2 linked regions of the Roseiflexus sp. RS-1 genome follow. The protein of the gene in region 1 interacts with the protein of each later gene in a pairwise test. Links are inferred from orthologs where the notes say so. Each region holds a gene or a part of one and is shown in the gene's direction. Other genes may lie near its edges.

The links.
Region 2: the proteins of sufU (region 1) and nifS interact in binary tests that used the Escherichia coli proteins (3 or more experiments, as listed by UniProt). The link is inferred for Roseiflexus sp. RS-1 from one-to-one orthologs.

Annotation. Positions count from the first base shown.
Region 1 is NC_009523.1:882,292-885,297, forward strand. What follows is about bases 144-2,824. They hold sufU (Fe-S cluster assembly sulfur transfer protein SufU), read left to right. Parts: upstream 144-1,125; coding sequence 1,126-1,524; downstream 1,525-2,824. Other genes in these bases: ROSERS_RS03665 (cysteine desulfurase), read left to right, coding at 144-1,120; sufB (Fe-S cluster assembly protein SufB), read left to right, coding at 1,551-2,824. Also shown: more of ROSERS_RS03665, read left to right, coding at 1-143; more of sufB, read left to right, coding at 2,825-2,966. UniProt on the Escherichia coli protein: A scaffold on which IscS assembles Fe-S clusters. Exists as 2 interconverting forms, a structured (S) and disordered (D) form. The D-state is the preferred substrate for IscS.
Region 2 is NC_009523.1:210,564-213,866, reverse strand. The notes cover bases 261-3,238. They hold nifS (cysteine desulfurase NifS), read left to right. Parts: upstream 261-1,123; coding sequence 1,124-2,353; downstream 2,354-3,238. Other genes in these bases: ROSERS_RS00860 (TM0106 family RecB-like putative nuclease), read left to right, coding at 2,350-3,238; ROSERS_RS00870 (energy-coupling factor ABC transporter ATP-binding protein), read left to right, coding at 366-1,124. In the rest of the region: cobalt ECF transporter T component CbiQ, read left to right, coding at 1-217; more of ROSERS_RS00860, read left to right, coding at 3,239-3,303. UniProt on the Escherichia coli protein: Master enzyme that delivers sulfur to a number of partners involved in Fe-S cluster assembly, tRNA modification or cofactor biosynthesis. Catalyzes the removal of elemental sulfur from cysteine to produce alanine.

The DNA of each region.
Region 1 (3,006 bases):
ACCGCGCCGTGTCATCGATTGCCTGGAAGATTATTACCGGCGCTATAATGCGAATGTCCATCGCGGCATTTATCGGCTGAGCGAGGAAGCGACGTTCGCCTTCGAGCGGGCGCGTGGCAAGGTGGCGCGCTTCATCAACGCTCGCAGTCAGCGCGAGATCGTGTTCGTGCGGAATACGACCGAGGCAATCAACCTGGTGGCGCGGAGTTGGGGCGATGCCAACCTGCGCGAAGGGGATCGCATTCTGCTCAGCATCATGGAGCACCATTCGAACCTGGTGCCCTGGCAAATGCTGGCACAGCGCACCGGCGCGAAACTGGAGTTTCTGCCGATCGACGGCGAAGGTCGCCTGGCGCTCGACAACCTGGAAGTGCAACTCGAAGGGGTGCGTCTGGTGGCGATCACGCAACAGTCGAATGTGCTGGGGACGATCAATCCGGTGGCGGAGATCGCGCAACGCGCCCATGCCGTCGGTGCGCTGGTGCTGGTGGACGGCGCGCAGAGCGTACCGCACATGCCGGTGGATGTTCAGGCGCTCGATATCGATTTCCTGGCGTTCAGCGGTCATAAGATGTGTGGTCCGACCGGGATCGGGGTGCTGTGGGGTCGGCGCGCGATCCTGGAACAGATGCCGCCATTTCTCGGTGGTGGATCGATGATCAAGGTGGTAGGGCTGCACGAATCGACCTACGCTGATGTTCCGGCGCGCTTCGAAGCGGGCACACCGGCAATCGCCGAAGCCATCGCGCTTGGCGAAGCGGTCGATTTTCTTCAGGAGATCGGGATGGATCGGATCTATGCCCACGAGCGCGAACTGCTGGGGTATGCGCTCGAACGCCTGACCGAAGTTGAAGGGTTGCGGGTGTACGGTCCGACAACGACCGAAATGCGCGGCGGTGCGGTGAGTTTTACGCTCGACGGGGTGCATCCGCACGATGTCGCTGCGGTGCTCGACGGCGAGGGGATTGCGGTGCGCGCCGGGCACCACTGCGCGCAGCCGCTACATGCGCACTACGACATTCCTGCCACCACACGCGCATCATTCTATCTGTACAACATACCGGAAGAGATTGATCGACTGGTCGCCGCGCTGCACAAAGTGCGCACGCTGTTCGGGTGATTGGGATGGATGATCTGTACCGCGAACTTATCCTCGAACACTACAAGCATCCGCGTCGTCGCGGTCGCATCGACCATCCCGACGTCAGCGCTGAGGAGCATAATCCGCTGTGCGGCGATCGAGTGCGGATCGACCTGCGGATCGAGAATGGCATCATCACCGATGCGCGCTTCGATGGGCGCGGATGCGCCATCAGTCAGGCGTCGGCATCGATGTTGACCGAGGAAATTGTCGGGATGCCGGTTGAACAGGCAAAGCAGTTCAGCAAGGATCAGATGCTTGCGCTGATCGGCATTCCGTTGAACCATAATCCGGTGCGCATCAAGTGCGCCTTGCTTCCGCTCAAAACACTCAAGGTCGGGTTGTATGGCGTGGGTCATGCGCCCGATGATGATGAGATGTGATTAATTCTGGGAGAGGAGTGCATCCAATGGCTGTGACAGCGACGAATCTGGATTTCGATTACTCGAAGTACGCGTTCCGCAACGAGGAACGATATATTTTCAAGTCTGAAAAGGGCTTGAACGAAAAAGTCGTGCGTGAACTGTCAGGGATGAAGGGTGAGCCGGAGTGGATGTTGAAGCGTCGGTTGCAGGCGCTCGAAATCTTCCGCAAAAAGCCGACGCCGCTGACCGGCATGTGGGCGAACCCTGAACTGGCAGAATTGAACTATGACGATATTCACTATTTCGTGCGTGCTGGCGAGCGCCCGCAGACCGATTGGGACGCCGTGCCGCCGGAGATCAAGAACACCTTTGAGCGGTTGGGCATCCCTGAAGCGGAGCGCAAGTTCCTGGCAGGCGTCGGCGCGCAGTACGAGTCGGAAGTCGTCTATCACTCGCTGCGCGAAGAGTGGGCGAAGCAGGGGGTGATTTTCCTCGACACCGATACCGGGTTGAAGGAGTACCCGGAGATCTTCAAGCAATACTTCGGTACGGTCGTGCCGGCGGCGGATAACAAGTACGCTGCGCTGAACACAGCGGTCTGGTCGGGCGGGTCGTTCGTCTACGTGCCGAAGGGGGTGCACGTCGATATTCCGCTTCAGGCGTACTTCCGCATCAATGCGGAGAACATGGGTCAGTTCGAGCGCACCCTGATTATCGTCGAGGAAGGTGCGTCGGTGCACTATATCGAGGGATGCACCGCGCCGATCTACAGCACTAACTCGCTGCACTCGGCGGTGGTCGAGATCATCGTGATGAAGGGCGGCAAGTGCCGCTATACCACGATCCAGAACTGGGCGAACAATATCTTCAACCTGGTGACCAAGCGCGCTATCGCCTATGAAGAGGCGAGCATGGAGTGGGTCGATGGCAACATCGGTTCGCGCCTGACGATGAAGTACCCGTCGGTCTACCTGATGGGGCGCGGCGCGCGCGGCGAGGTGCTCTCGGTGGCGTATGCCGGCAAGGGGCAGCACCAGGACGCCGGCGCCAAAATGGTGCATATCGCGCCAGATACGACGAGCCGCATCACCAACAAGTCGGTCTCGAAGAATGGCGGCAAGACGACGTACCGCGGTCTGGCGAAGGTGGCGCCGGGCGCAACCGGGGCGAAGATCAATGTGAACTGTGACGCGCTCATCCTGGATGAGAAGTCGGCATCCGATACGATCCCGTACATCGAGATTGAGGAAGACCGCTGCACCCTGGCGCACGAGGCGACGGTGGGGCGTATCGGCGAGGAGCAACTGTTCTATCTGATGAGCCGCGGCATCAGCGAGGCTGACGCGCTGTCGATGATCGTGCTCGGTTTTATGGAGCCGTTCACGCGCGAACTGCCGATGGAGTACGCCGTTGAACTCAACCGTCTCATTCAACTCGAGATGGAAGGGTCGGTGGGATAAGAGGCGAGCGGCAAGCAACAGGAAGGTCGTGCGCGTTCCA
Region 2 (3,303 bases), 670 kb from region 1 along the record:
GCTCTGGCGCGCGCAGGTGACAGGAAACATGGTCGGGCAACTGTTCCTGCGCAGTTATGATCGCAGCGAGCGGGTGTATCAGGCGATGCTGGCGCGTGGCTTCGATGGACGCTTTCTGACTGCCAATCCTCATCAGATGCGCGCACACGACTGGTGGGCGCTGGCGGGGACGGTCGTGGCGCTGGCGCTCATCCACGTGGCGGGAATGGCGCTGTGACCCGGCATACCCGGCACGGCGTGCAACGACGAGGCTGCGTTACGATGCAGTCTCGCTCTGGCAGGCGTTCCTGCTCCGCAGCACCCTATCCGGCGGATAACGGAATACGCTACAATAGTGTCGATCAATTAATGTTCAGGATCCGTCCATGCTGCTCCGTGATCTCGACATTGCAGTCGCGCCGTCGCCAGGCGCCGAACCGCCAGCGCTCCTGATCGAAGACCTGCACTTTGCCTATCCCGATGGGCATGTCGCGCTCCGTGGCGCGACGCTCTCTGTTGCACGCGGCGAGAAGGTGGCGCTGGTCGGACCCAACGGCGCGGGCAAGAGTACGCTGTTGCTACACCTCAACGGTATTCTGCGCGGGAAGGGACATATTGCGATCGGTGGGGTTCCGGTGAATGAGCACAACCTGCCGCAGGTGCGCGCGCGGGTTGGTCTCGTGTTTCAAAATCCCGATGATCAACTGTTCTCACCAACTGTCTTCGAGGATGTCGCGTTCGGTCCGCTCCATATGGGGCTATCGGCAGACGACGTGCGCGCGCGGGTCGAACGGGCGCTTGCGCTGGTCGGGATGCAGGCGTACCGCGACCGGCAGCCGTATCGTTTAAGTATGGGCGAAAAGAAGCGTATTGCGATTGCCACGGTACTGGCGATGGACCCGGATATTCTGGCGTTCGATGAACCGTCAGCCGGTCTCGATCCACGGGCGCGGCGCGGGTTGATCGACCTGCTGCGCAATCTGCCGCTGACGATGCTGGTTTCGACGCACGATATGCTGATGGTGCGCGAACTGTTCGACCGGATGGTTATCATGGACGAGGGGCGTATCGTCGCAGATGGCAACACGGCTCTGCTGCTCGCCGATCAGGCGCTGCTCGAAGCGCACGGTCTGGAAGCGCCCTGATGTCTCTACAAAGCGAGGAGTATGTGACTGACCGATTGATCTACCTTGATCACGCGGCAACGACGCCGGTCGATCCCGTGGTGCTCGAGGCGATGATCCCCTATTTCACCACGCACTTTGGCAATCCATCGAGCATCTATCGCATTGGACGCGCTGCACTGCATGCACTCGACGAAGCGCGTGATCAGATTGCGTCGATCCTGGGAGCATCGCCGCGTGAGATTATTTTTACCGGCAGTGGTTCGGAGAGCGATAACCTTGCGATTCGTGGCGTCGCACTGGCGCAACGCCAGGCAGGACGGGGATCGCACATTATTACCAGCGCCATTGAGCATCACGCGGTGCTGCATACCGTCGAACATTTGCAAGCGTTTGGGTTCGAGGCGACCATCCTGCCGGTCGATCCCAAAGGTCTGGTGCAGCCGGAATACCTGCGCGCCGCGTTGCGTCCGGACACGGTGCTGGTATCGATCATGTACGCCAACAACGAAATCGGCACGATCCAGCCGATTGCGGAACTGGGCGCCATCTGTCGCGAACGCGGCATTCCTTTCCACACCGATGCCGTCCAGGCGCCCGGTGCGTTACCGCTCGACGTGCGTGCGCTCAACGTCGATCTTATGACCATTGCTGCGCACAAGTTCTACGGTCCCAAAGGCGTGGGTGCGCTCTACGTTCGCCGGGGCACACCGCTCCTGCCGCAGATCACCGGCGGTGGACAGGAACGACGACGACGCGCTGGCACCGAGAATGTGCCCGGCATCGTCGGCATGGCGACGGCGCTGCGCCTGGCGGAAGAACGCCGCGCGCACGACAGCGCCCACTGTGCGCGTCTGCGCGACCGGTTGGTGGCGGGCATTCTGGAACGTGTGCCGGGATCGCGTCTCAATGGTCATCCGACCCAACGACTGCCCAATAATGCCAGTCTTTCGTTCGAGGGTGTCGAGGGTGAAAGCATCCTTCTGTTGCTCGATCAGCACGGGATTGCTGCTTCGAGCGGCTCTGCCTGCACCAGTGGATCACTGGAGCCATCGCACGTGTTGATCGCCCTGGCTCGCGCTTCCGGGACGGAACGTGCGCCGGAAATTGCGGCTGCGCTCCCCGGCGCGGTGCGATTCACTTTTGGGCGTGAGAACACCGATGCCGATGTCGATGCGGTTCTGGAGATGTTGCCGGGTATTGTTGCACAACTGCGGGAAATGACGGTAACATCGCAGGGAGGCGTATGACCAACGAGCAACCCCAGCCGGTCACAACAGTTCCATCTTTCCCTCCCTCCTGGATCGACGCCGACGATCTGGCATGGCTGGCGCGCTGCGAACGTCGGATCTGGCTTGATCAACGTTCTGTTCATCCGCCTCCGGTAACACCCACCGCCGATGCGCGTGCGCGGATGGCGCTTCGTGCTGCCCACAAACAGCGCATCCTCGCCGGGATTCCGAATCTTGAAGACCTGTCCGCACTTGACTGGTCTGAGCGTGTCATCCAGACCCGCCGGTTGATGCAACGCGGTGCGGCAGCGATTGCCGGCGCCGCGCTCGAAGCGCCTCTCGCCGACCACACGCTACGCGGCGCTCCCGACCTGCTGATCCGCACCGCTACCACATCCGGCGCGTGGTCCTATCGCCCGGTGGCGATTGTGTTGCACACCCGCCCGACACGCTGGGATCGGTTGCTGCTCGACGCATGGCGGTGGTTGGTGCGGCAGACCCAGGGGGAAGCGATCGATCCGCCTGGCGAGTTGTGGCTCGGCGCCAGCGGGGACGGACCGGCGCTCGTCAAACGCCAATCTGCGTCGCTCGCCCCATTCACCGCTCAGGTCTGGCGCGCTGCCGTCATCGCAACCAGAGAAGCCCCGCCTGTCTGGTTCGACAACGACCATTGCCCTTTCTGCACCTGGCGAACGGCGTGCGATGCGGCTGCGCGCGAAACGCGCGACATCGCACTCCTTCCCGGATTGAGCCGCCGGCAGGGGATTGCGCTGCGTCAGCGCGGCATCCATCGGATAGAACAGGTTGTGACGCTCGAACCTGGCGTTCTTGCAACGCTGCCGGATCGTCTGCCCTATGGTGGCGAGCGCCTGCGATTGCAGGCGCAGGCGCTGCTCAGCGACCAACCACAACCAACCAGCACTGGCGCTCCGCAGCTCCCCCACGTCGGTTTCTTTCTCGACATCGAA